DNA from 3 places in the Peribacillus sp. TH27 genome. Region 2 is predicted to be linked to each of the others. Evidence: a T-box and tRNA genes for the amino acid it is inferred to sense, from the RefSeq annotation. Region 2 holds a T-box; the other regions hold tRNA genes.
What was found. The T-box of region 2 lies ahead of thrS (threonine--tRNA ligase). A T-box ahead of a tRNA ligase gene usually reads a tRNA of that ligase, here a tRNA-Thr.

Region 1 (9,505 bases), 470 kb from region 2:
ATCAGCCGTCAGCACGATCAGTGGCACCCTTGAATAGTAAGCCTCAATGACAGCTGGGTAAAAGTTAGCAGCAGCTGTACCAGACGTACAAAGAAGTCCGACAGGTTTTTTTAATGCCTTAGCCAAACCAAGGGCAAAAAAAGCAGCCGAACGCTCATCCACATTAATATGAACTTCGATATCAGGATGTTCTACCAGCAGCAAAGCGAGCGGTGTGGATCGTGAACCTGGACTTACCACCACATGCTTCATCTTATTTTGTGCAAGCTCATCGACAAATGAAGCAGCATACGCTGTCAATGCATCTCGGTCATTCATTAAGATTTCCTCCTAAAGCACTTAGCATTGGATTAAATTTAATCCCCGTTTCCTGGAATTCACTTTCAGGTGTCGAATCTTCCACTACGCCGCACCCTGCAAAAAGCGATGCCTCATTATCCTGTAGTAGGGCGGAACGAATCCCAACTGCAAATTCCCCGTTCCCATAGGTATCGACCCAGCCCAATGGTCCCGCATAAAAGCCGCGTTCAAGACCTTCTATTTCTCGAATACGGGCGACAGCTTCTTCTTTCGGAAGCCCGCCCATAGCAGGTGTTGGATGCAGATTTTCTACAAACTCAAAAATCGTGACACCCTCATTGCAAATTCCACGGACCGGTGTATACAGATGCTGAATATGACGGTTTTTCATTAATTTCGGTTCGGTCGGAACGATTACCTTTTCACATACCGCCTCAAACGCATTTGATATCATCGAAACGACGTATTGATGCTCTTGTAAATTCTTTTGGTCATGAAGCAGTTCATCACCAAGACAAGCATCCTCTTCTACAGTTTTCCCCCGTCCCATCGATCCTGCAAGACAGGTAGAAAAGACTTCATTACCCTGCTTCTTTATCAAACGCTCAGGAGTTGCACCCACGAAACAGTCACCGCCCGCTTCCAAACTAAAAATATAGCTTAATGGCTGCTCAGCAATCAATTGCTCGAGTACTTTCTCTGAATCAATGGAGCGCTCAAACACAAGGCGCAGCTCTCTTGCCAAAACAATTTTGTCGAGATCTGTTGTCTTGATTTCCTCAACAGCCTCTGCAACCGTCTGCTTCCATTCCTTAGGTTTGACTTCCTTCTGCTTAACAAGAGTATTGGCACGCAGTTCGGTGCCATTCAAGCTTTCGATAAGGAAAGATTCCCGTTCATTTATCATATCTATGAAGAGTTTTTCTGAATCATCCGGTGAACAAAGTAGGTTTGTCGTTAAGTAAGCTTGCTCCCCCACTAGCGATAGCATGAAGGCAGGTATATAAAACAGATTGTCCCCGAATTGGTTCCAAAGGAGCGTACTGTTAGTTTCATAATCAAAAGAAAAGCCACCAAAGAGTAAAGGACCAGTTGCTTCTACATCGGTCACTCCTGTTTTGACAGCAGTATTCTGCAGTTTGATCCAGCTCATTTCGACTTCTCTATAACGGTCGGCATTTGATGCCGCTTGGAGTTTCTTAACGTTGCCTAAACCAGTAATGGTTATTTCTTTTGCAGGGTCCTCCCAGAAAAAGCGTTCACCCGCATACCGTTCTCTTCCAGCTTGATAAAATGAAAGGGGGTTGTTGCAATTTATTTTCTTAATATGACTGAATAGAACTTGACCATTCAAGTCCTTTGCCTTTTGTATAGCTGAAGCCAGTCCCTGAAACTGTTGAGTTTCTTCTGAGATAGCCAAAAAAATCCCCCCAAATGTACATTTTAAAAGCTTTTTAACCTATTTAAAGATACACCTCTCTTCAACCCAATGTCAATAAAACGCCCCTTTATCGAACGATTCATGACTGCTTTTTTCCTTATTATATGATTCTTAGTGAATGAAGTAGAATACCCTTGATATTGGAAGTGATCGTCTATGAAATTCAATTGACACTTCCCACCACTTTTCCTACACTAAATAGGATAACCTTTTGTGAACAATTTCAATATTTGATATAATTCAAGGGAACTAATAATGATTTTGAGGAGAGAAATAATGCAAACAGAATACGACGACCTTCCCCTTAAACGAACCTGGAAAATTTGGTGGGAGTTAATTCGTCCACATACACTTACCGCAGCTTTTGTTCCAGTCCTACTTGGAACTATGATTGCACTTTTAGAAGATGGCGTAAATTGGCTACTATTTGCAGCCATGATGATTGCAAGTATCCTGATTCAAGCTGCAACGAACTTATTCAATGAATACTATGATTTCAAGAGAGGCTTGGATACAGAAGAATCTGTTGGCATAGGTGGTGGCATTGTCCGTCATGGCATGACTCCAAAACTCATCATGACCTTAGCCCTTAGTATGTATGGCATCGCACTGATACTTGGAATCTATATCTGTGCTGTATCATCTTGGTGGCTTGCTGGGGTAGGACTGGTCTGTATGCTTGTCGGCTACCTTTACACTGGCGGTCCACTGCCTATTTCATACACACCATTTGGAGAACTTTTTTCTGGATTGTTTATGGGCTTTCTGATAATCTTGATTGCCTTTTTCATTCAAACTGGTTTTGTTTCTACCACAGCTATCTTAATTGCAATACCAAGCGGAATTTTAGTTGGGTTAATCAATTTATCCAATAACCTCCGTGACCATGACGGAGATAAGGCACACGGTCGAAAAACGATGCCTGTAGTAATGGGCAGAAAAAATGCCTTAACATTTATGGCGATTATGTTTGCCTTCTCTTACCTATGGCTAGTAGGATTAGTCCTAGCTGGAAGCGTTACAGCATGGATTTTGCTTGCCTTCCTAAGCATTCCGAAAGCCTTGGCAGCTATCAAAGGCTTCGTAGGTAAAACTTCACCTATTACGATGGTCCCTGCGATGAAAGCCACGGCCCAAACGAACACCTTCTTCGGCCTGCTTATGGCCATTGGATTATTCATCAGCTATCTTATTTAATCTCTAAGGACTGAGTCGATTTGACTCAGTCCTTTTTTGCTTCCTATCCAATTTGTTTCCCTCCCCTCCGATTCGGGTAATGAATAAGACACCCATCCAACCATTATTCAAATGAGATATAGACTTTCGAAGGAGTGAAATAAACATGGCAACCAAACAACAAACGCAACATTTAAAAAAAGAACTACTTATAGAAAAAGAAGAACTGAATAATAGGCTAAAAAATGATGAACAATCACTTCTAAATAAAAGTCAGACAGAATCTGTAGGGGAACTATCCTCCTATGACAATCATCCCGCTGACCTTGGAACCGAATTATTCGAAATGGAAAGAAACCAGGCACTAGATGAGCATGCACAATCTGAAATGGAAAAAGTCAAGAATGCATTGAATGCGATAGATGCAGGCTTCTATGGCCATTGTAAAACCTGTGATACTGAAATCCCTTTTGAACGGCTTGAAGCCATCCCTACCACTCTCTACTGTGTCGAGCACGCCCCAGAACGACCGACTATACAAGATCGACCAGTTGAAGAAGACGTACTGATTCCATCAAAGGGAAATAATTTTGAAAACCGTCATGGAAGTGAAATAGTAGATAAAGAAGATAGCTTTGGCGAAGTAGCCAAATTTGGTACATCTGAAACACCTGCGGATTACACGGGCGATCATGACAGCTATAATAATCTTTATAAAACAGAAGATGAAACCGATGGATTTCCTGAAGACTATGAAGGATTTGTAGCAAATGATATCGAAGGAAAAAAAATAAGGGGTATCCCGAATAAAAAGCAAAAGAACTATGAAGATACATTAGATGAAGAAAACGTTGAATCTCAGCTTGGAGACATTCCTTATAAACAAAAAGATAGTTATATCAATGAAGAGAAATAAATAAAAAAAAGAAGCATACAGAATGTATGCTTCTTTTTTATGACCCGTACGGGATTCGAACCCGTGTTACCGCCGTGAAAGGGCGGTGTCTTAACCGCTTGACCAACGGGCCAAATGGCGGAGAAGGAGGGATTTGAACCCTCGCGCCGCTCACGCGACCTACACCCTTAGCAGGGGCGCCTCTTCAGCCTCTTGAGTACTTCCCCATGGCTCCGCAGGTAGGACTCGAACCTACGACCGTTCGGTTAACAGCCGAATGCTCTACCACTGAGCTACTGCGGAACAATATGAATATGGTGGGCCTAAATGGACTCGAACCATCGACCTCACGCTTATCAGGCGTGCGCTCTAACCAGCTGAGCTATAGGCCCATAAATTGGAGCGGGTGAAGGGAATCGAACCCTCATCATCAGCTTGGAAGGCTGAGGTTTTACCACTAAACTACACCCGCGAAATGGGGCGACTGATGGGAATCGAACCCACGAATGCCTGAACCACAATCAGGTGCGTTAACCACTTCGCCACAATCGCCGTAATTTTTGAAATAATGGTGGCTCAGGACGGAATCGAACCGCCGACACAAGGATTTTCAGTCCTTTGCTCTACCGACTGAGCTACTGAGCCACATTTGTATTAAATTTTATAATGGCGGTCCCGACGGGAATCGAACCCGCGATCTCCTGCGTGACAGGCAGGCATGTTAACCGCTACACCACGGGACCTAATAATTGCGGGGACAGGATTTGAACCTGCGACCTTCGGGTTATGAGCCCGACGAGCTACCGGACTGCTCCACCCCGCGACGGTAATAATGAAACGATCTCGCATCAAGTTTTCGTGTAAATTGTTTCTTCCGCTTCCTCTATGTAAAGGTTGTTTCAAAACAACTTGCTGCTTTTAAAGAAATGGAGGAGGTAGAGGGATTCGAACCCCCGCGGGATTTGACTCCCCTGTCGGTTTTCAAGACCGATCCCTTCAGCCGAACTTGGGTATACCTCCGTGGCTAAAAAAATTACATGGTGGACCTTGTAGGACTCGAACCTACGACCGGACGGTTATGAGCCGTCTGCTCTAACCAGCTGAGCTAAAGGTCCTTATATTTATTGGTAGCGGCGGAGGGGATCGAACCCCCGACCTCACGGGTATGAACCGTACGCTCTAGCCAGCTGAGCTACACCGCCAATATAATATAAGTTTTGATGAAAAATGGTGGAGCCTAGCGGGATCGAACCGCTGACCTCCTGCGTGCAAGGCAGGCGCTCTCCCAGCTGAGCTAAGGCCCCATTCATTAGAAATCACGTGGTCGGGAAGACAGGATTCGAACCTGCGACCCCTTGGTCCCAAACCAAGTGCTCTACCAAGCTGAGCTACTTCCCGCAAAAAACATGGTGCGCCCGGCGGGAGTCGAACCTACAACCTTCTGATTCGTAGTCAGATGCTCTATCCAATTGAGCTACGGGCGCATATTAAGATGGTGCCGAGGACCGGAATCGAACCGGTACGGTAGTCACCTACCGCAGGATTTTAAGTCCTGTGCGTCTGCCAGTTCCGCCACCCCGGCACATACGAAAAGTGGAGCGGAAGACGGGATTCGAACCCGCGACCCCAACCTTGGCAAGGTTGTATTCTACCACTGAACTACTTCCGCATGAAAGATGCGGGTGAAGGGACTTGAACCCCCACGCCTTGCGGCGCCAGATCCTAAGTCTGGTGCGTCTGCCAATTCCGCCACACCCGCATAATATAATGGTGAGCCATGAAGGATTCGAACCTTCGACCCTCTGATTAAAAGTCAGATGCTCTACCAACTGAGCTAATGGCTCGTACGTTTAATAATAAAAGATGGTGCCGGCAAGAGGACTTGAACCCCCAACCTACTGATTACAAGTCAGTTGCTCTACCAGTTGAGCTACACCGGCAGGTGTAAAAATGGTGGAGGATGACGGGATCGAACCGCCGACCCTCTGCTTGTAAGGCAGATGCTCTCCCAGCTGAGCTAATCCTCCATATGTGTAACTGCTTGGCGGCGTCCTACTCTCACAGGGGGAAACCCCCAACTACCATCGGCGCTGAAGAGCTTAACTGCCGTGTTCGGAATGGGAACGGGTGTGACCTCTTCGCTATCGCCACCAAACAATGTTAACATTTTTTTAAGACATTTATTATTATAACGTCTTTTTGAAAAAATGCAAGAAGAAATTTTCATTCCTTCAAAACTAGATAATAAGAAGGTATTTCATTTTTTAAAGCGTGGTTAAGTCCTCGATCTATTAGTATCAGTCAGCTCCACATGTCGCCACGCTTCCACCTCTGACCTATCAACCTGATCATCTTTCAGGGATCTTACTAGCTTGCGCTATGGGAAATCTCATCTCGAGGGGGGCTTCATGCTTAGATGCTTTCAGCACTTATCCCGTCCGCACGTAGCTACCCAGCTATGCCTTTGGCAAGACAACTGGTACACCAGCGGTGCGTCCATCCCGGTCCTCTCGTACTAAGGACAGCTCCTCTCAAATTTCCTGCGCCCGCGACGGATAGGGACCGAACTGTCTCACGACGTTCTGAACCCAGCTCGCGTACCGCTTTAATGGGCGAACAGCCCAACCCTTGGGACCGACTACAGCCCCAGGATGCGATGAGCCGACATCGAGGTGCCAAACCTCCCCGTCGATGTGGACTCTTGGGGGAGATAAGCCTGTTATCCCCGGGGTAGCTTTTATCCGTTGAGCGATGGCCCTTCCATGCGGAACCACCGGATCACTAAGCCCGACTTTCGTCCCTGCTCGACTTGTAGGTCTCGCAGTCAAGCTCCCTTGTGCCTTTACACTCTACGAATGATTTCCAACCATTCTGAGGGAACCTTTGGGCGCCTCCGTTACTCTTTAGGAGGCGACCGCCCCAGTCAAACTGCCCACCTGACACTGTCTCCCACCCCGATAAGGGGCGCGGGTTAGAATTTCAATACAGCCAGGGTAGTATCCCACCAACGCCTCCACCGAAGCTAGCGCTCCGGCTTCTCAGGCTCCTACCTATCCTGTACAAGCTGTACCAAAATTCAATATCAGGCTGCAGTAAAGCTCCACGGGGTCTTTCCGTCCTGTCGCGGGTAACCTGCATCTTCACAGGTACTATAATTTCACCGAGTCTCTCGTTGAGACAGTGCCCAGATCGTTACACCTTTCGTGCGGGTCGGAACTTACCCGACAAGGAATTTCGCTACCTTAGGACCGTTATAGTTACGGCCGCCGTTTACTGGGGCTTCGGTTCAAAGCTTCGCTTGCGCTAACCTCTCCCCTTAACCTTCCAGCACCGGGCAGGTGTCAGCCCCTATACTTCGCCTTGCGGCTTCGCAGAGACCTGTGTTTTTGCTAAACAGTCGCCTGGGCCTATTCACTGCGGCTTTTCCGGGCTATTCACCCTAAAAAGCACCCCTTCTCCCGAAGTTACGGGGTCATTTTGCCGAGTTCCTTAACGAGAGTTCTCTCGCACACCTTAGGATTCTCTCCTCGCCTACCTGTGTCGGTTTGCGGTACGGGCACCTTACATCTCACTAGAGGCTTTTCTTGGCGGCTGTGGAATCAGGAACTTCGGTACTATATTTCCCTCGCCATCACAGCTCCGCCTTAATGGAAACGGGATTTGCCTCGTTTCCGGCCTAACTGCTTGGACGCGCATATCCAACAGCGCGCTTACCCTATCCTTCTGCGTCCCCCCATCGTTCAAACGATGTATAGGTGGTACAGGAATATCAACCTGTTGTCCATCGCCTACGCCTTTCGGCCTCGGCTTAGGTCCCGACTAACCCTGAGCGGACGAGCCTTCCTCAGGAAACCTTAGGCATTCGGTGGAAGGGATTCTCACCCTTCTTTCGCTACTCATACCGGCATTCTCACTTCTAAGCGCTCCACCAGTCCTTCCGGTCTGACTTCAACGCCCTTAGAACGCTCTCCTACCATCGACACCATACGGTGTCAATCCACAGCTTCGGTGATACGTTTAGCCCCGGTACATTTTCGGCGCGGAGTCACTCGACCAGTGAGCTATTACGCACTCTTTAAATGATGGCTGCTTCTGAGCCAACATCCTGGTTGTCTAAGCAACTCCACATCCTTTTCCACTTAACGTATACTTTGGGACCTTAGCTGGTGGTCTGGGCTGTTTCCCTTTCGACTACGGATCTTATCACTCGCAGTCTGACTCCCAAGAATAAGTATTTGGCATTCGGAGTTTGACTGAATTCGGTAACCCGTTGGGGGCCCCTAGTCCAATCAGTGCTCTACCTCCAATACTCTCATCTTGAGGCTAGCCCTAAAGCTATTTCGGAGAGAACCAGCTATCTCCAGGTTCGATTGGAATTTCTCCGCTACCCACACCTCATCCCCGCACTTTTCAACGTGCGTGGGTTCGGGCCTCCATTCAGTGTTACCTGAACTTCACCCTGGACATGGGTAGATCACCTGGTTTCGGGTCTACGACCTCATACTCATTCGCCCTATTCAGACTCGCTTTCAGCTGCGGCTCCGTCTTATCAACTTAACCTCGCATGAAATCGTAACTCGCCGGTTCATTCTACAAAAGGCACGCCATTACCCATTAACGGGCTTTGACTACTTGTAGGCACACGGTTTCAGGATCTATTTCACTCCCCTTCCGGGGTGCTTTTCACCTTTCCCTCACGGTACTGGTTCACTATCGGTCACTAGGTAGTATTTAGCCTTGGGAGATGGTCCTCCCTGCTTCCGACGGGATTTCTCGTGTCCCGCCGTACTCAGGATCCACTCAGGAGGGAACGAAGTTTCAACTACAGGGTTTTTACCTTCTTTGACGGACCTTTCCAGATCACTTCATTTACCCCGTTCCTTTGTAACTCCATGTTGAGTGTCCTACAACCCCAAGAGGCAAGCCTCTTGGTTTGGGCTAATTCCGTTTCGCTCGCCGCTACTCAGGAAATCGCATTTGCTTTCTCTTCCTCCGGGTACTTAGATGTTTCAGTTCCCCGGGTCTGCCTTCAGTACCCTATGTATTCAGGTAAAGATACTGTTCCATTACGAACAGTGGGTTTCCCCATTCGGAAATCTCCGGATCAAAGCTTACTTACAGCTCCCCGAAGCATATCGGTGTTAGTCCCGTCCTTCATCGGCTCCTAGTGCCAAGGCATCCACCGTGCGCCCTTTCTAACTTAACCGTTAAAAAAGATCTTACTGATGCTTTGAAAAAATTAATTGCCTTCTATCTATTATCTAGTTTTCAAGGAACAAAGTAGAAAGAATCCCATCACAACGTGATGATGTCTTTCGTATCTGAATGAATTACTCATTCAAAACTGAACAAAACAAAAGCGCTCTCGTATTTATCCTTAGAAAGGAGGTGATCCAGCCGCACCTTCCGATACGGCTACCTTGTTACGACTTCACCCCAATCATCTGTCCCACCTTAGGCGGCTGGCTCCATAAAGGTTACCTCACCGACTTCGGGTGTTACAAACTCTCGTGGTGTGACGGGCGGTGTGTACAAGGCCCGGGAACGTATTCACCGCGGCATGCTGATCCGCGATTACTAGCGATTCCGGCTTCATGTAGGCGAGTTGCAGCCTACAATCCGAACTGAGAATGGCTTTATGGGATTCGCTTACCTTCGCAGGTTTGCGACCCTTTGTACCATCCATTGTAGCA
Region 2 (9,505 bases):
ATAATTGAAGGCCCTTCCTTTTATGTATCAATAAGACCATTTCTCATCATCTGTAACCCATTGATTTTTCTTTAAATCAAAGGATTCATAATCATCGTGAAGAGAAAAGTAGGCTGGCAATGTGATTGATTGTCCATCTGCTTTTTTCCAGCAATCTGCGACCCAAGTAGCAAACGCTTGTTTTTCTGCAAGGTTAAGTTCTTCTTCATTGTTTTCGTAGAAATCCCAAAAGTCATCTGTTTGATTACCTAACAGGTGGGTGTATCTTACATTTCCAATCATATCCAGACTGCCTGCAAAGATAGTAGAATCCGTACCCTCGTTAAAGACTTCATTAGCTTGTCTATCCATTGAGAACATAGTAATGGATAAGTCAAACTCTGAAGGGTCATCTACAAATGCTACAAAATCCAATAATTCCACTTTAGAGTAAATGGTGTATTTATGTAACTCCTGCATTTTTCTGATTAATGTTTCCGATTTTGCTTCAAGGTTTTCTTCTACTGACTTCATATAACTGTCGATCGTATAAAGTGATTTAACTTCTTCATCTTCTTTGATTGATTTTTCCTCATCTTCTTTGACTGTTTTTTCTTCAGAATTGGCTTTCTTGTTCTCAGCTTCACAACCCAATAGCCCTAATAATAATAAAATAGAAAATATAACAAGTGATACCTTTTTCAAATCTTTTCCTCATTTCTATAACTTTTCCAACACGATTCAACTTATTATAACAAACCTTATACCCAAAAGGTCTCTTCAGATGCATACGAAAAAAGTTGCCGAAGCAACCCTTTTTGAAGTGAAATTTTCCTCCGCGATTCAACATGTCTATGGCATTCCAACAAATTCTTCAATAAGCCATTTCTTAACAGATCGTAGACTAAAAGCTAATTTTCTGTTTCGATGGAATAACTGATTTAGCTAGCCATCTGTTTTTGTTGTTTATATGCATTGTATTTATTCGTCATTTTATGAATAGGCCTATTTTGTCCCCTACTTTAAAAATGGAGCATAATCCTAAATTCCCTCACAAAACAATTCTCAGTAATTATACGGGATACATAAGGAAAGACTAACCATTATTGCTATAAAAGGAGGGCCTAAAAATGAGTACGAAAGATAATGCTTTGTCCATATTAGCTTTAGGCGGAGTAAATGAAATCGGTAAAAACATGTATGTGATCCAATATTCAAACGATATTATTATTATCGACTGTGGTGCAAAGTTTCCAGATGAAAGTTTATTAGGAGTTGATTTAATTATTCCTGATATTACATTTCTGCAGGAAAATATAAATAATATCCGCGCTTTAATTGTGACTCATGGGCATGAAGATCATATAGGGGGTATCCCCTACATCTTAAAAAAAATAAATGTACCCATATATGCCACACGTTTAACACTTGGTTTAATTGAATTAAAATTAATAGAACATAGACTATTGGGTGATACTGAATTAATTCAGATTGACTCTGATTCAAAGATTAAATTTGGTAATTTAAATCTAGATTTTTTCAAAACTAATCATAGTATACCCGACTGTCTAGGAGTCACCATACATACCCCAGAAGGTACAGTGGTTCACACAGGGGACTTCAAATTTGATTTAACTCCTATGAATAAGCAATATCCTGATATTCATAAAATGGCCAGAATCGGGAGTGAAGGTGTCTTGGTTTTATTATCTGAAAGTACTAATGCTGAACGCCCTGGCTCAAGTCCTTCAGAGCATCTTGTTGGTAGCCATATTGAAGAGGCCTTTATGCAGGCTAAACAGAAAGTTTTTCTATCTACCTTTGCTTCAAATGTTAATCGCGTCCAACAAGTTGTGAACGCTTGCCGGAAGACAAACCGAAAACTCGCCTTATTAGGACGAAGTATGGTTAACGTCGTATCTGTTGCCATGGAGCGTGGGTACCTCGATATTCCTGATGGGATGCTGATCCAAGCACATGAAGTCGATAACTATGCTCCTGAAAGAGTCGCGGTTTTATGTACGGGAAGTCAAGGGGAGCCGTTTGCTGCCCTGTCTCGCCTTTCCAGTTCGAATTATCGCGATATGAGTATATTACCTGATGATACAGTGATTCTTGCCTCCACTCCAATCCCCGGAAATGAACGGGATGTTTCACGTATCATCGACAACTTGTTTCAGCTGGGGGCAAAAGTCATTTACGGATCAGGAAGTGTAACAGGCATGCATGTTTCTGGACATGCCTACCAGGAAGAGTTAAAACTCATGCTTACCCTGATGAAGCCTAAGTATTTCATACCCATTCACGGTGAATATAGGATGTTGCACCAACATCGAATATTAGCTGAGTCTGTCGGGGTAGAGAAGGACAATATTTTCGTTATCAATAATGGCGATGTCGTGGATATTGATAACTCGGTCGCCCTTCAAACCAGAAAAGTTCCTGCTGGCAATACCTTTGTTGACGGTATGGGCGTTGGCGATGTAGGAGAGATCGTACTCCGGGACCGAAAGCAGCTTTCTGAGGATGGGATGCTCGTAATTGTCATAACACTAAGCAAAACGGAAAGAAAAATAGTGTCAGGACCGGATACCATTTCCCGTGGATTTGTATATATTCAAAATTCCGAAGATCTCCTTAGACAGGTAAATCGCCTTGTCACGAAAACAGTCAACGAATTACAAAGTGATAAAATATACCGTTGGAATATCATTAAACAAACTATTAAGAAGGAAATAGGACAATATCTCTATAACCAAACGAAGAAGAAACCAATGATCCTTCCAATAATCATTGAAATTTAGCGTCAATCGAAAGCTCACAAAAATGGAACTCGACTACATATAGTCGAGTTCCATTTCTTCAATCAAGTTTCTGATTTACTTGCTTTTGCCACCATAACTGTTTTTATGATATTTGGTTAAAAAGATACCTCTACCATCCGCTAACTCCTTCAAAAACCACAGCCCATATTTTCCTTAAATGTCTCTTCTGTTAAATGCTACGTTCCTTTATTTGTTGCACAATTTTGTTTTGAAAACCAATAAATGAAATACTTTCAGATTCTTGCTCCCCGTATTTCCGTACATTTACTGCATCTTCTTTCACTTCTTTATCTCCAAGTACAAGCATGTATGGGATTTTCCCCATCTGTGATTCTCTGATTTTGTACCCTAACTTTTCATTTCGATCGTCAATTTTCACTCTTACTCCTAGACTCTTTAGTACTTTTTGAACCCTTAAACAGTAATCCAAATGAACGTTTGATACAGGGATAATTTGCACTTGTGTAGGGGCCAGCCATACAGGAAAAGCACCAGCAAAATGTTCAATCAGGATTCCAAAGAAACGATCAATGGATCCAAAAATCGCACGATGAATGACGACCGGACGAACCTTATCATTATTTTCATCTATATAAGTCAAATCAAATTTATCAGGCATTTGAAAATCAAGTTGAATTGTCCCACATTGATGGCTTCGTTTTAATGCATCTTTAATATGAAAATCAATCTTTGGTCCATAAAAGGCACCGTCTCCTTCATTTAAGTGGTAATCAATCCCAATATTCTCCAGAACATTTTTTAATGCTAATTCAGAAGTTTCCCAAAGGTAGTCATCACCTAATGAATCTTCTGGACGAGTCGAAAGTTCCACAGAATACTCGAATCCAAAAGTACGATAGACTTCGTCAATCATATTAAACACTTGTATAATTTCACTTTCGATTTGATCCTCCCGAACAAATATATGGGCATCATCCTGACAAAATGTACGGACCCGAAGCATTCCATTTAATGCGCCACTATACTCATGACGGTGAACTTGACCGAACTCAGCCATACGAATGGGTAAATCTCTGTATGAATAAAGATGGTTTTTATAAATAAGCATATGACCAGGACAGTTCATTGGCTTCATTGCAAATTTTGTATGATCGACTTCTGAAAAGTACATATTTTCATGGTAATGATCCCAGTGACCCGATTGTTCCCATAACCGTTGATTCATCATAAAAGGAGTTCGAACTTCGTCGTAATCAGCGCTAGTCTGAAGCTCCCTCGAGAATTTTTCCAATTCATTTCGCATGATTTGTCCTTTCGGTAAATAAAACGGCATTCCTGGGGCTTCCTCTGAAAACATGAATAACTCCAACTGCTTCCCTAATTTACGATGATTGCGTTTGGCTGCTTCCTCTAAGAATTTCAAATGACCCTGTAAATCCTTTTTCTTGCTGAAAGCCACGCCATACACCCGTTGAAGAACTTCATTTTGACTGTCCCCTCTCCAATAGGCTCCAGATACATGAGTTAACTTGAACGATTTTACAAATGATGTGGATGGAAGGTGCGGCCCCCTGCAAAGATCGATAAATTCCCCTTGTTTATATAGACTCAGTTTTTCATCTTTAGGGATGTTCTTTACTATTTCTAACTTGAATGATTCCCCATTACTCTCAAATAACTTTTCTGCCTCTTCATAAGAAACTTCGACTCTTTTGATTTCCAAATTTTCACTTATGATATTTTCCATCTCTTTTTCAATGGCCAGTAAATCATCAGAAGTCAAAGGATGATCCAGCTTAAAATCATAGTAAAATCCGTCTTCAATGACTGGTCCTATCCCTAATTTTACATTACCGTAAATTCTCTTCACTGCTTGTGCCATAACATGCGCTGATGTATGACGTAAAACATGTAATCCTTCATCCGAATCAAGAGTTAAAATCGCTAGTTCGGCATCTTTATCCAGCTTGAAACTCAGATCCACCAGTTGTTTATCCAGTTTCCCTACAACTGCCATTTTCCTTAAACTGGAACTGATGGACTCTGCCACACTTTCCACTGTGATCCCTTTCAGATACCCTTTTTGTTTCCCATCCGGGAATTGAATCATAATCATATCTCCACTCATAATACATACACCCCTTTTTAGTAATAAAAAAAACACACTCATCCCTATACAAGGGACGAGTGCGTTTTACTCGTGGTTCCACCCAATTTCCCATAAGTAAGATACAACTTATGGCTCTGGAGCTGTAACGTAGCTTAGACGATATCAGTTACTATCGTTCACTGATATAGCTCAAAGGCGGTAAATCATTTCCCTAAGCCAGGAAGTTCACAGCTACCCTTCCCTCTCTGAAGACCGTAAAAATGATTCATGTCCTTATCATGGCAATAATTTTATATAAAAAAAACGCACCCATCCCTATACAAGGGACGAGTGCGTTATACCCGTGATTCCACCCAATTTCCCATGAGTAAGATTACTCATGGCTCTGGAGCTGTAACGTAGCTTAGACGATATCAGTTACTATCGTTCACTGATATAGCTCAAAGGCGGTAAATCATTTCCCTAAGCCAAGAAGTTCACAGCTACCCTTCCCTCTCTGAAGACCGTAAAAATGATTCATGTCCTTATCATGGCAACAATTTCATATAAAAAAAACGCACTCATCCCTATACAAGGGACGAGTGCGTTTTACTCGTGGTTCCACCCAATTTCCCATAAGTAAGATACAACTTATGGCTCTGGAGCTGTAACGTAGCTTAGACGATATCAGTTACTATCGTTCACTGATATAGCTCAAAGGCGGTAAATCATTTCCCTAAGCCAGGAAGTTCACAGCTACCCTTCCCTCTCTGAAAACCGTAAAAATAATTCATGTCCTTATCATGGCTTTTTTAAATTCATTAGGTCATTATATTGTTATATATATTACAATAAATTTCCATAAGTGACAACATCTTATTATTCTTTTATCAAAAAAATTATAAAAAGCGACTTCCTGCGCAAAAAACTGGCATTCGTACAATAGAAATAAAAGATTTTATACTATGTGTATTTTAAAAGATTATCAAACCATTTTTCTTCCTATTTTAATTAATCATTACTTCCCTTTATTCATCGAATTCAATTCATCTTCAACTCTATCAAATCTGTTTTCAATATCTAATTGATTACTATTCTTTTTGTTAGAAATCGTAAGCAATTTCTTAATTAATAAGTAATGGCAACGACGAATAAAACGATAAGTGCAACAACGATAAAAAAGCATCATGAATGATAACATTCACAATGCTCGTTACGATACTGACTTTGAAATTCAGTTTACGTTTCCTATGCTGATTTCTCAAAATGACAATCTTTCAATGAAATTACCTTTGTCTTATGAAAAACCTTGTACCCTAACCATATCGCTAAAAAAATTGGTAAACCAATATAGGAGACTGCGACCCCATACCAGTCAATACTGCCGCTTAGAAACGCCTCGTAATTCTGCCCTGCAATGACAACTATACATAGAAAAAATGAAAGAATCGGACCGAATGGGAACCATTTTGCTTTGTATTTTAACTCATTTAAGTCACCGCCCTGTGCTACGTACGCACGTCTAAAACGATAATGGCTTACGGCAATTCCAATCCAAGCGATAAATCCCGTTAATCCTGAAGCATTTAATAGCCATGTAAACACATGATCCCCAAAAACAGATGTTAAAAAAGCTAGTCCTCCAATTATTGCCGTGAGAATCAAGGCATTCATCGGGATTCCCCTTCTGTTAACTTTAGCTAGAAACTTTGGAGCCTGATTATCTTTTGCCATCGACCATAACATCCGAGTTGATGCATAAAGCCCCGAGTTCCCTGCAGAAAGTAATGATGTCAAAACAACAGCATTCATGACAGAAGCAGCGAAAGCAAATCCTGCCCGTTCAAAAACGAGAGTGAAAGGGCTTACAGAAATATTTTCTACATCCCCACCTAATAAACTTGGACTCGTATATGGAATTAACAGCCCGAGTATCAAAATGGCTCCGATGTAAAACAATAAGATGCGCCAAAATACTTGTCGAATCGCATTCGGAACATTTTTTTCAGGATTCTCACTTTCGCCAGCAGCAATACCAACTAGTTCTGTACCTTGAAAAGAAAATCCAGCGATAAGAAAGATACTAATGATCGATAAAAATCCTCCCTTGAAAGGAGCCTCGCCCATGGTGAAGTTTTCAAATCCAATCACCTCTCCACCAAAAACGCCTAAGATTGTCAATAATCCAATAATGATAAAGAAAATAATGGCCACAACTTTTATTAGAGAAAACCAATATTCTGATTCACCATAACTTTTAATGGATAAAGCATTTAGCATAAAGACGAGTCCAAGAAACAATGCACTCCATATTATGCTTGGCACTTCAGGCAGCCAGAATTTCATGATGATGGCTGCCGCAGCTATTTCCACAGCAAGGGTAACCGCCCAGTTAAACCAATAATTCCAGCCAAGTGCAAAACCAAATGCTGGATCTACAAAGCGTGTCGCATAGGAGGAAAATGAACCCGATACAGGCATGTATGTAGCCATTTCCCCCAAGCTTGTCATAAGGAAATAAACCATGATCCCAATGCATGCATATGCAGCGAGAGCACCACCAGGTCCTGCACTTTGGATGGTTGCACCACTTGCCAAAAATAAACCAGTTCCGATAGAACCTCCAATTGCGATCATGGTCATATGCCTTGCTTTTAAGTTTCTTTTAACTGTCGGTTCTTGATTTTCAATGAGATTCATGTCCATTGGCTACTACCTCATTTTCTATTAAAATTAAAACTTTAAGAAATATTATAAGAGATTTGTCTTAACAGCAGTATTGTTGGTAATAGTAGAGTTCATTAGATATGAATAGTCTCCCACAACCTCTTTGCGGAAGACTATGTATTTACCCTTTTCTAACTGAAGGAAAGAACCTGATACGTTCACTACCAAGGTAACTTCACCAATTGAAGCTTCACTTTACTGGCTAAAAACAAAATAATTTCTTTTAAGTAAACGGGGCTTAGACATCAATTCATCATATCTATCTGTAGTGTGTTGATATTCAATTTCTTTCTCTGTCTCTTCCAATTAGTAACACATTGAATGGATGGAGCCCTGTTAATTTTAAATAGACATTGTTCCATCAGGTAACTCCCAATATACGTTATCATTTGTCTTCTTTACTTGCCAAGGCCACATAAGGATCATCCTGCAATTGTTCAATTCCACACCATTGAATTAAAGTAAGGGCAATAATCTCCGCTGTCGCGAACACATTGTCCAGTAAGATATATTCATTTGGATAATGGGCAACCTCTGTTACTCCAGGACCAAAAACAATTGCAGGCGTTTCACCGACATGAGTCAACAATCCTCCATCAGTTCCCCATGGAGAGGCTTCAATGACCGGATCTTGTCCAGCAACTTGCCTAAATTGATTGACGAGCGTATTCATTAGTTCATGTTCTACATCAATTGCCCCTGGAACCCAGCGTGCTCCGAACCATTCTAAAACGGGCGGATTATCCTTGAACCATTCATCAACTTCTTTGATCTGTAACAGCCAATTAGCCATTTCGTTTTTCGCCTGCTCCATCGTTTCCTCTGGCGCAACACCCATTCTACCTTCAATTTTCACGAGGTCAGGAACGGAGGAAGGCCAATTACCGCCTTCAATGACGCCTAAATTGATTGGAATCGGAATAGGTGTGTTCTGATAAAGCGGATCACTGATACGTGCATTTCGCTTTTCTTCCAGAGCACGAATATGATTTATTACGGTCATACTTTTTTCAATGGCACTTACACCTTCATACCTGGTTCCGCCGTGAGCTGACCGGCCTTTTACCAGAACTCGGAACCACATCGACCCCTGCTGTTTGGGAAAAATCCTCATATTCGTTGGTTCAGGGATAAGGGCAGCATCAGCTTTGTATCCCCTCAAGACGGCTGCTAACGTTCCGGCTCCGCCGCTTTCTTCTTCTATCACACTTTGAAATATGACATCTCCCTTTAAATGAATGCCATTTTCCTTTAATGCCTGCATAGCAAGGATAAGGGATACATTGCCTCCTTTCATATCTGTTACGCCGCGTCCAAACATTTTCCCATTCTTTATGGCTCCACTATATGGATCGTCATCCCACTGATCCCGATCACCATCCGGAACCACATCGATGTGTCCGTTCAAGATAATGGAGCGGCCGCCTCCAGTTCCCTTCATAATTCCTACCACATTAGGACTGTTGGAAAATTCGCTGCGAGGAGAATAGAAATAGGAATGCTTTTTCAGTTCCCCACCGTTAGGCTCCCAAATATCAACCTTCAGGCCCATTTCCTCTAGTTTTTGGGCGACGATAGCCTGAGCGTCTGCTTCATTTCCTTGGGTACTCGGTGCTTGCACCAACCTTTGCAATAAGTCTGTTCCTTCTTCCCGATGATCCTTGATCCATTGGTTAATTCGTTTTTTAAAATCCGGCACTTTTATCCTCCTTTTATACACATATTCTCATAGATTACTGAAAGTCCCATTCCACCTGCCATACATAACGTTACCATTCCGTACTTAACTTGGGAACGCAACATTTCATGCATCAGTGTGACTGTCAATTTTGCACCTGTTGCTCCTACAGGGTGACCAAGTGCAATTGCCCCTCCATTGACATTGACGATATCCGGATTCAAATCTAACTCCTTGATCACTGCA
Region 3 (9,505 bases), 1.9 Mb from region 2:
ATATTGAGAATATTGGAGGGGTAATTATGAATAAGATTTTCGTTCCTAACGCAATCGCTACTTTAACAAGACTTTTCTACAGTTCAACTACACTGAATGAGTATTTAGCGATGCGAACCGCTCAATTCTACATTGAAGACCTGAAGTTACTACAAGACGTGGAAGCTGTTGCCTTGGCAATTGAAGATCAAAATGCTTTCGCTTTAATGTCTAAATTTAAATTATTTGATTATAAGGCTGCTGAAGAAATTGAAATAGCACTATCCGCTTCTGGCTATACGGAAGCAGAACTCAATGCTATGAATATAGAAATCTGAAATCATCGGGCCACTACCATTAACTGATTCTAATATCAATAATGATTTTTAGGGTACGAATAGTTTTCGTAACCTATTGTTCCGCTAGTTCACTGAGCCTCTCAAATTGACCGCTATAATGTAGCGGTGTAAATCTGAATGAAGTAATTGTTCATGAAGGTCAAGAAGGCATATATACAATGTATAAAGTGGGTAAAAAGCTGATGTGCGTAATATACACCTCAGGCCCTAACGTCAAAATGCTAGTAGCTCTAACAAAGTTACCCCCGTTGAAATAGCCTGTAATTATTGCAATGATATGTAGGTGCCTCGATAGCCACGAGGTACCTGCATATTTAATATGCACGTAAAATCCCCAAGAATATTTAAAATAATGTTGAAATGGAGGTGAATACACCGTCATGACCGAATATTATATTATGGAGAAGGTCGACCCAAAGAAGTTTTAAACTTCCACCGAATGTATAGAACTGCATCTCAAAGCAAGCATCACCCTTACAAATTTACCGATTTAACCCCAATGTTAATAGCATAAGAAATGAAGGTGAATGCTTTCACACGGATGCACACTTGATGGAAAGTAGGAGAAGCCATGGAGAAATCGAAGAGTTTACAAGAAATCTATAATGCCAACCGACCAGAAAATAATGAGCTTTTCCGAGCAATACAACAACATCTTCAAATGAAGCATCCAGACAAGCGAATGACAGCTATGAGAACCTTGCAAATAATTGTTGCCGATAGTGTTTCATCTGGAGAGCTGCGTAACGTGGAAAGTCGGCTTTTATACAGTTGAGTTGATACGAAAAAGTTTCTTATCAACTCATCCAGTCTTGTGAGTTATGCAGTTCTGAAATTACCGAACACAGAAAGGAATAACCCCACCATTGAAAAAATTTCTAAACAAAATCAAAATAGCTGGCTCCATTTTGACCATCATACTCATGATATTCACTTTCGGAATTATACTTTTCAACAAAGCTTTCACAGAGCCAGAAGTAGATATTAAGTATTACAAGATAGGGCATGTCGAACACAGGCCAAATATTTGGGAGGGCATGAGTAAAGAAGAATACCAAAAAATAAAATATTTAGAGGAACAGAAAACATTCAATTATGATCTCTACGAACCAGAGCTGCTTGACGCAGAAGGAAATCCGATTATTGAAGAAAATGTTGAATACTAAAAAAAATGTGCCCGATTTGGACACATCTTTTTTGTTTACTTATAAATGCAATGCTCCGAAATTAGGCTTCGTTTTCTCAGTGGTAGAAATCCATTCTCCTAATTCATCGAAATATTTTTGAACTTCTTCTTTAGTTTTGGTTTCTGAAGCATCCCAAATATCTGATAAGAAATATCCTAAATCGTTTGGATATGAAATTGATTCTCTGTCAAATGCTTTTTCAATAGCAGGACTGCCGTGTTTATCGCCTTCGTCACCATGAATTTTCATAGTAATAACAGTCCATCCATTTTCTTTTTTTATAAGAGTGTAATTGTCATAATGGCCCCAACGATTGCTATGAACACGTAATTTAAAATCTTCACCGATATTATTCAAATTTTCCCCTCTCTTCCCATAATACTACAACTGTATTTTACCACCAGAACGCGGTAAATGACGAACTTCACGGTATTTAATATCAGCAATTTAATATCCTTTTCTGTCATTGTTACCAATGGTCGTTTAATCGCATTAAATTGTTCTCGATAATATTTCAAAGTATGAGGACAAAGATTCCTTAATTGGCAGTCTTCAAAGAATAATTTAAACTCCAATTCATCAGATTTAACGTAAGTAGTTTTTGTAACAATTCTTAATTCATCTTCCTATAGTAAATTTCCTCCTTTACTCATCGCACACTACCCCGCACAATATTTGTACATATTCTGTAGTGCGTGATAAACACAAAAAAGCTTCACACAATTAAGTGTGAAGCTTGAAGTAATAGCTTTTCTTCGCTATTGGTGATACCGGTGGCCGGGGTCGAACCGGCACTCCAGAGGAACACGATTTTGAGTCGTGCGCGTCTGCCAATTCCGCCACACCGGCATTTTTGTTGGAGGCGGCAACCGGAATCGAACCGGTGGTAAAGGTTTTGCAGACCTCTGCCTTACCGCTTGGCTATGCCGCCAACGTTTTTGGAGCGAAAGACGGGATTCGAACCCGCGACCCCAACCTTGGCAAGGTTGTATTCTACCACTGAACTACTTTCGCGAATGGCTGGGCTAGAAGGGATCGAACCTTCGCATGACGGAATCAAAATCCGTTGCCTTACCGCTTGGCTATAGCCCATTAACGTTATACTTATTATACCATCATTTATTAAAAAATGGGGCGACTGATGGGAATCGAACCCACGAATGCCTGAACCACAATCAGGTGCGTTAACCACTTCGCCACAATCGCCATTATAAAATTAAAATTGGCAGGGGTAGTAGGACTCGAACCCACACTGGAGGTTTTGGAGACCTCTGTTCTACCTTTAAACTATACCCCTATAAATAAAATGGTGGAGGGGGGCAGATTCGAACTGCCGAACCCGAAGGAGCGGATTTACAGTCCGCCGCGTTTAGCCACTTCGCTACCCCTCCGCATATGGATGTTACTGGTGCCGGCAAGAGGACTTGAACCCCCAACCTACTGATTACAAGTCAGTTGCTCTACCAGTTGAGCTACACCGGCACTACAATGGTGGCTCAGGACGGAATCGAACCGCCGACACAAGGATTTTCAGTCCTTTGCTCTACCGACTGAGCTACTGAGCCAAACAATAAAAATGGCGGTCCCGACGGGAATCGAACCCGCGATCTCCTGCGTGACAGGCAGGCATGTTAACCGCTACACCACGGGACCATAGATTGCGGGGACAGGATTTGAACCTGCGACCTTCGGGTTATGAGCCCGACGAGCTACCGGACTGCTCCACCCCGCGACGTTAATAATGCTGCTATTGCATCAAGTTTTCGTGTTAACAGTTTCATTATATCTGATATATAGAAACAACTTGTTGCTTTTTAAAAAATGGTGGAGGATGACGGGATCGAACCGCCGACCCTCTGCTTGTAAGGCAGATGCTCTCCCAGCTGAGCTAATCCTCCATATGTTTTCGGAATGGTGACCCGTACGGGATTCGAACCCGTGTTACCGCCGTGAAAGGGCGGTGTCTTAACCGCTTGACCAACGGGCCAGTTGTAAATGGCGGAGAGCAAGGGATTTGAACCCTTGAGACAGGGTTACCCGTCTACACGATTTCCAATCGTGCTCCTTCGGCCACTCGGACAGCTCTCCAATAATGGCTCCGCAGGTAGGACTCGAACCTACGACCGTTCGGTTAACAGCCGAATGCTCTACCACTGAGCTACTGCGGAACGATATAAGCTTGGCGACGTCCTACTCTCACAGGGGGAAACCCCCAACTACCATCGGCGCTGAAGAGCTTAACTGCCGTGTTCGGAATGGGAACGGGTGTGACCTCTTCGCTATCGTCACCAAACATTATTAACATTTTTTCAAGACATATATTATTATAACGTCTTTTTGAGAAAATGCAAGAAGAAATTTTCATTCCTTCAAAACTAGATAATAAGAAGGTATTTCATTTTTTAAAGCGTGGTTAAGTCCTCGATCTATTAGTATCAGTCAGCTCCACATGTCGCCACGCTTCCACCTCTGACCTATCAACCTGATCATCTTTCAGGGATCTTACTAGCTTGCGCTATGGGAAATCTCATCTCGAGGGGGGCTTCATGCTTAGATGCTTTCAGCACTTATCCCGTCCGCACGTAGCTACCCAGCTATGCCTTTGGCAAGACAACTGGTACACCAGCGGTGCGTCCATCCCGGTCCTCTCGTACTAAGGACAGCTCCTCTCAAATTTCCTGCGCCCGCGACGGATAGGGACCGAACTGTCTCACGACGTTCTGAACCCAGCTCGCGTACCGCTTTAATGGGCGAACAGCCCAACCCTTGGGACCGACTACAGCCCCAGGATGCGATGAGCCGACATCGAGGTGCCAAACCTCCCCGTCGATGTGGACTCTTGGGGGAGATAAGCCTGTTATCCCCGGGGTAGCTTTTATCCGTTGAGCGATGGCCCTTCCATGCGGAACCACCGGATCACTAAGCCCGACTTTCGTCCCTGCTCGACTTGTAGGTCTCGCAGTCAAGCTCCCTTGTGCCTTTACACTCTACGAATGATTTCCAACCATTCTGAGGGAACCTTTGGGCGCCTCCGTTACTCTTTAGGAGGCGACCGCCCCAGTCAAACTGCCCACCTGACACTGTCTCCCACCCCGATAAGGGGCGCGGGTTAGAATTTCAATACAGCCAGGGTAGTATCCCACCAACGCCTCCACCGAAGCTAGCGCTCCGGCTTCTCAGGCTCCTACCTATCCTGTACAAGCTGTACCAAAATTCAATATCAGGCTGCAGTAAAGCTCCACGGGGTCTTTCCGTCCTGTCGCGGGTAACCTGCATCTTCACAGGTACTATAATTTCACCGAGTCTCTCGTTGAGACAGTGCCCAGATCGTTACACCTTTCGTGCGGGTCGGAACTTACCCGACAAGGAATTTCGCTACCTTAGGACCGTTATAGTTACGGCCGCCGTTTACTGGGGCTTCGGTTCAAAGCTTCGCTTGCGCTAACCTCTCCCCTTAACCTTCCAGCACCGGGCAGGTGTCAGCCCCTATACTTCGCCTTGCGGCTTCGCAGAGACCTGTGTTTTTGCTAAACAGTCGCCTGGGCCTATTCACTGCGGCTTTTCCGGGCTATTCACCCTAAAAAGCACCCCTTCTCCCGAAGTTACGGGGTCATTTTGCCGAGTTCCTTAACGAGAGTTCTCTCGCACACCTTAGGATTCTCTCCTCGCCTACCTGTGTCGGTTTGCGGTACGGGCACCTTACATCTCACTAGAGGCTTTTCTTGGCGGCGTGGAATCAGGAACTTCGGTACTATATTTCCCTCGCCATCACAGCTCCGCCTTAATGGAAACGGGATTTGCCTCGTTTCCGGCCTAACTGCTTGGACGCGCATATCCAACAGCGCGCTTACCCTATCCTTCTGCGTCCCCCCATCGTTCAAACGATGTATAGGTGGTACAGGAATATCAACCTGTTGTCCATCGCCTACGCCTTTCGGCCTCGGCTTAGGTCCCGACTAACCCTGAGCGGACGAGCCTTCCTCAGGAAACCTTAGGCATTCGGTGGAAGGGATTCTCACCCTTCTTTCGCTACTCATACCGGCATTCTCACTTCTAAGCGCTCCACCAGTCCTTCCGGTCTGACTTCAACGCCCTTAGAACGCTCTCCTACCATCGACACCATACGGTGTCAATCCACAGCTTCGGTGATACGTTTAGCCCCGGTACATTTTCGGCGCGGAGTCACTCGACCAGTGAGCTATTACGCACTCTTTAAATGATGGCTGCTTCTGAGCCAACATCCTGGTTGTCTAAGCAACTCCACATCCTTTTCCACTTAACGTATACTTTGGGACCTTAGCTGGTGGTCTGGGCTGTTTCCCTTTCGACTACGGATCTTATCACTCGCAGTCTGACTCCCAAGAATAAGTATTTGGCATTCGGAGTTTGACTGAATTCGGTAACCCGTTGGGGGCCCCTAGTCCAATCAGTGCTCTACCTCCAATACTCTCATCTTGAGGCTAGCCCTAAAGCTATTTCGGAGAGAACCAGCTATCTCCAGGTTCGATTGGAATTTCTCCGCTACCCACACCTCATCCCCGCACTTTTCAACGTGCGTGGGTTCGGGCCTCCATTCAGTGTTACCTGAACTTCACCCTGGACATGGGTAGATCACCTGGTTTCGGGTCTACGACCTCATACTCATTCGCCCTATTCAGACTCGCTTTCAGTCGCGGCTCCGTCTTATCAACTTAACCTCGCATGAAATCGTAACTCGCCGGTTCATTCTACAAAAGGCACGCCATTACCCATTAACGGGCTTTGACTACTTGTAGGCACACGGTTTCAGGATCTATTTCACTCCCCTTCCGGGGTGCTTTTCACCTTTCCCTCACGGTACTGGTTCACTATCGGTCACTAGGTAGTATTTAGCCTTGGGAGATGGTCCTCCCTGCTTCCGACGGGATTTCTCGTGTCCCGCCGTACTCAGGATCCACTCAGGAGGGAACGAAGTTTCAACTACAGGGTTTTTACCTTCTTTGACGGACCTTTCCAGATCACTTCATTTACCCCGTTCCTTTGTAACTCCATGTTGAGTGTCCTACAACCCCAAGAGGCAAGCCTCTTGGTTTGGGCTAATTCCGTTTCGCTCGCCGCTACTCAGGAAATCGCATTTGCTTTCTCTTCCTCCGGGTACTTAGATGTTTCAGTTCCCCGGGTCTGCCTTCAGTACCCTATGTATTCAGGTAAAGATACTGTTCCATTACGAACAGTGGGTTTCCCCATTCGGAAATCTCCGGATCAAAGCTTACTTACAGCTCCCCGAAGCATATCGGTGTTAGTCCCGTCCTTCATCGGCTCCTAGTGCCAAGGCATCCACCGTGCGCCCTTTCTAACTTAACCGTTAAAAAAGATCTTACTGATGCTTTGAAAAAATTAATTGCCTTCTATCTATTATCTAGTTTTCAAGGAACAAAGTAGAAAGAATCCCATCACAACGTGATGATGTCTTTCGTATCTGAATGAATTACTCATTCAAAACTGAACAAAACAAAAGCGCTCTCGTATTTATCCTTAGAAAGGAGGTGATCCAGCCGCACCTTCCGATACGGCTACCTTGTTACGACTTCACCCCAATCATCTGTCCCACCTTAGGCGGCTGGCTCCATAAAGGTTACCTCACCGACTTCGGGTGTTACAAACTCTCGTGGTGTGACGGGCGGTGTGTACAAGGCCCGGGAACGTATTCACCGCGGCATGCTGATCCGCGATTACTAGCGATTCCGGCTTCATGTAGGCGAGTTGCAGCCTACAATCCGAACTGAGAATGGCTTTATGGGATTCGCTTACCTTCGCAGGTTTGCAGCCCTTTGTACCATCCATTGTAGCACGTGTGTAGCCCAGGTCATAAGGGGCATGATGATTTGACGTCATCCCCACCTTCCTCCGGTTTGTCACCGGCAGTCACCTTAGAGTGCCCAACTGAATGCTGGCAACTAAGATCAAGGGTTGCGCTCGTTGCGGGACTTAACCCAACATCTCACGACACGAGCTGACGACAACCATGCACCACCTGTCACTCTGTCCCCCGAAGGGGAACGCCCTATCTCTAGGGTTGTCAGAGGATGTCAAGACCTGGTAAGGTTCTTCGCGTTGCTTCGAATTAAACCACATGCTCCACCGCTTGTGCGGGCCCCCGTCAATTCCTTTGAGTTTCAGCCTTGCGGCCGTACTCCCCAGGCGGAGTGCTTAATGCGTTAGGCTGCGAGCACTAAAGGGCGGAAACCCTCTAACACTTAGCACTCATCGTTTACGGCGTGGACTACCAGGGTATCTAATCCTGTTTGCTCCCCACGCTTTCGCGCCTCAGTGTCAGTTACAGACCAGAAAGTCGCCTTCGCCACTGGTGTTCCTCCAAATCTCTACGCATTTCACCGCTACACTTGGAATTCCACTTTCCTCTTCTGCACTCAAGTTCCCCAGTTTCCAATGACCCTCCACGGTTGAGCCGTGGGCTTTCACATCAGACTTAAGGAACCACCTGCGCGCGCTTTACGCCCAATAATTCCGGACAACGCTTGCCACCTACGTATTACCGCGAGTCGCTGGCACGTAGTTAGCCGTGGCTTTCTGGTTAGGTACCGTCAAGGTACCAGCAGTTACTCTGGTACTTGTTCTTCCCTAACAACAGAACTTTACGACCCGAAGGCCTTCTTCGTTCACGCGGCGTTGCTCCGTCAGACTTTCGTCCATTGCGGAAGATTCCCTACTGCTGCCTCCCGTAGGAGTCTGGGCCGTGTCTCAGTCCCAGTGTGGCCGATCACCCTCTCAGGTCGGCTACGCATCGTCGCCTTGGTGAGCCATTACCTCACCAACTAGCTAATGCGCCGCGGGCCCATCTATAAGTGACAGCAGAACCGTCTTTCCATCTTCTCTCATGCGAGAAAAGAACATATCCGGTATTAGCTCCGGTTTCCCGAAGTTATCCCAGTCTTATAGGCAGGTTGCCCACGTGTTACTCACCCGTCCGCCGCTAATCTCAGGGAGCAAGCTCCCATTGATTCGCTCGACTTGCATGTATTAGGCACGCCGCCAGCGTTCGTCCTGAGCCAGGATCAAACTCTCCGAAGAAATGTTTGACTTGCTCATTTTGCTTTTTGATAGTGTGTGCTCACTTAAAAAATTAACGTTGGCGCTTTGTTTTGTTCAGTTTTCAAAGAGCAATTTCGTTGTCGTTTACTTCGTAAGCGACTTTTACATCTTATCATGTTGTAGACTATTTTGTCAACATGTTTTTTGATGTTTTTTGTTTTGTTGAAGCTGCGAAAGCTGATGTCCCGCAGCGACATGTATTAATATAACACCTAGATTATTATTGGTCAACACTAAAAATGATTTTTTTGAAATATTTTTTTATACTCTATAAAATCGATGATAAACGTCTTGTCCTTTTGTTTCCACTTTGATGACATCAATTACTTTCTTCTCTATTAAGTATTCTAACAGAACACCTAGATCTACTGAATAATAATTAAGTTCCGGATGATCCATTAACTCTGCAATTGTCCAAGGATCTTCTTTTGTACTCATTATTTCAACTAAATGCTGTGAACCCGTATTCGTCCTAGAGTAAATAAGAAATTCACTCGCAAGGAAAAGAAGCTCCAATCTTTTTTCAAGCGTTTCCTCACTACTAATCAATTCTTTATACAACTTATAGATTTCAGGTTCCATATGTTTCACTTGGTTCCAGACTGTAACTTCTGGATAAAAACCTTGTTCTATTACTTCCAAACGAGCTAAGTGATGCAGGGAATGAACAATATGGTTATATGCATCAAGATAATGACCTTTTTCAAAGAAGCCTTTTCCATCCATATATCTGCGAATTAACTTCGCAAACTCCATCCCTATCTTCAACTTTCTTCCATAAAAAGGGAACTCTCGAATTTCGGTTTTCAAATGATCCAAATATTCATTTCGGTCAAAGAGGACCTTTCCGTTATAAATCCAGTCAACTACTTTTCGGTTTGTACCTAA

Region 1: it has a tRNA-Thr gene. The T-box ahead of thrS (threonine--tRNA ligase) is inferred to sense a tRNA for this amino acid. The anticodon was not compared.
Region 3: it has a tRNA-Thr gene. The T-box ahead of thrS (threonine--tRNA ligase) is inferred to sense a tRNA for this amino acid. The anticodon was not compared.

The regions. Positions count from the first base shown of each region.
Region 1 is NZ_JAEKEV010000002.1:3,780,769-3,790,273, reverse strand. Features, by position in the region: gene menD (2-succinyl-5-enolpyruvyl-6-hydroxy-3-cyclohexene-1-carboxylic-acid synthase) at 1-318, opposite strand, end outside; gene JFU24_RS19690 (isochorismate synthase) at 311-1,720, opposite strand; gene JFU24_RS19685 (1,4-dihydroxy-2-naphthoate polyprenyltransferase) at 2,018-2,938, shown strand; gene JFU24_RS19680 (TraR/DksA C4-type zinc finger protein) at 3,084-3,833, shown strand; tRNA gene JFU24_RS19675 (tRNA-Glu) at 3,874-3,945, opposite strand; tRNA gene JFU24_RS19670 (tRNA-Ser) at 3,949-4,039, opposite strand; tRNA gene JFU24_RS19665 (tRNA-Asn) at 4,041-4,115, opposite strand; tRNA gene JFU24_RS19660 (tRNA-Ile) at 4,128-4,204, opposite strand; tRNA gene JFU24_RS19655 (tRNA-Gly) at 4,211-4,284, opposite strand; tRNA gene JFU24_RS19650 (tRNA-His) at 4,289-4,364, opposite strand; tRNA gene JFU24_RS19645 (tRNA-Phe) at 4,382-4,457, opposite strand; tRNA gene JFU24_RS19640 (tRNA-Asp) at 4,480-4,555, opposite strand; tRNA gene JFU24_RS19635 (tRNA-Met) at 4,562-4,635, opposite strand; tRNA gene JFU24_RS19630 (tRNA-Ser) at 4,740-4,832, opposite strand; tRNA gene JFU24_RS19625 (tRNA-Ile) at 4,851-4,927, opposite strand; tRNA gene JFU24_RS19620 (tRNA-Met) at 4,938-5,014, opposite strand; tRNA gene JFU24_RS19615 (tRNA-Ala) at 5,041-5,116, opposite strand; tRNA gene JFU24_RS19610 (tRNA-Pro) at 5,134-5,210, opposite strand; tRNA gene JFU24_RS19605 (tRNA-Arg) at 5,220-5,296, opposite strand; tRNA gene JFU24_RS19600 (tRNA-Leu) at 5,306-5,394, opposite strand; tRNA gene JFU24_RS19595 (tRNA-Gly) at 5,407-5,481, opposite strand; tRNA gene JFU24_RS19590 (tRNA-Leu) at 5,490-5,571, opposite strand; tRNA gene JFU24_RS19585 (tRNA-Lys) at 5,581-5,656, opposite strand; tRNA gene JFU24_RS19580 (tRNA-Thr) at 5,677-5,752, opposite strand; tRNA gene JFU24_RS19575 (tRNA-Val) at 5,764-5,839, opposite strand; rRNA gene rrf (5S ribosomal RNA) at 5,852-5,967, opposite strand; rRNA gene JFU24_RS19565 (23S ribosomal RNA) at 6,084-9,018, opposite strand; rRNA gene JFU24_RS19560 (16S ribosomal RNA) at 9,194-9,505, opposite strand, start outside.
Region 2 is NZ_JAEKEV010000002.1:4,254,626-4,264,130, reverse strand. Features, by position in the region: gene JFU24_RS21890 (hypothetical protein) at 28-684, opposite strand; gene JFU24_RS21885 (ribonuclease J) at 1,110-2,783, shown strand; gene thrS (threonine--tRNA ligase) at 2,974-4,881, opposite strand; T-box leader at 4,942-5,164, opposite strand; T-box leader at 5,195-5,415, opposite strand; T-box leader at 5,446-5,668, opposite strand; gene JFU24_RS21875 (amino acid permease) at 6,103-7,560, opposite strand; partial or broken gene JFU24_RS21870 (YokU family protein) at 7,777-8,007, opposite strand; gene JFU24_RS21865 (peptidase) at 7,967-9,280, opposite strand; gene JFU24_RS21860 (thiolase family protein) at 9,283-9,505, opposite strand, start outside.
Region 3 is NZ_JAEKEV010000002.1:2,311,089-2,320,593, forward strand. Features, by position in the region: gene JFU24_RS12585 (hypothetical protein) at 27-317, shown strand; gene JFU24_RS12590 (hypothetical protein) at 910-1,113, shown strand; gene JFU24_RS12595 (hypothetical protein) at 1,205-1,504, shown strand; gene JFU24_RS12600 (hypothetical protein) at 1,544-1,882, opposite strand; tRNA gene JFU24_RS12605 (tRNA-Leu) at 2,294-2,374, opposite strand; tRNA gene JFU24_RS12610 (tRNA-Cys) at 2,383-2,456, opposite strand; tRNA gene JFU24_RS12615 (tRNA-Gly) at 2,465-2,539, opposite strand; tRNA gene JFU24_RS12620 (tRNA-Gln) at 2,543-2,617, opposite strand; tRNA gene JFU24_RS12625 (tRNA-His) at 2,656-2,731, opposite strand; tRNA gene JFU24_RS12630 (tRNA-Trp) at 2,749-2,822, opposite strand; tRNA gene JFU24_RS12635 (tRNA-Tyr) at 2,833-2,916, opposite strand; tRNA gene JFU24_RS12640 (tRNA-Thr) at 2,932-3,007, opposite strand; tRNA gene JFU24_RS12645 (tRNA-Phe) at 3,015-3,090, opposite strand; tRNA gene JFU24_RS12650 (tRNA-Asp) at 3,103-3,178, opposite strand; tRNA gene JFU24_RS12655 (tRNA-Met) at 3,184-3,257, opposite strand; tRNA gene JFU24_RS12660 (tRNA-Val) at 3,348-3,423, opposite strand; tRNA gene JFU24_RS12665 (tRNA-Glu) at 3,438-3,512, opposite strand; tRNA gene JFU24_RS12670 (tRNA-Ser) at 3,522-3,613, opposite strand; tRNA gene JFU24_RS12675 (tRNA-Asn) at 3,619-3,693, opposite strand; rRNA gene rrf (5S ribosomal RNA) at 3,703-3,818, opposite strand; rRNA gene JFU24_RS12685 (23S ribosomal RNA) at 3,935-6,868, opposite strand; rRNA gene JFU24_RS12690 (16S ribosomal RNA) at 7,044-8,596, opposite strand; gene JFU24_RS12695 (nucleotidyltransferase-like protein) at 8,879-9,505, opposite strand, start outside.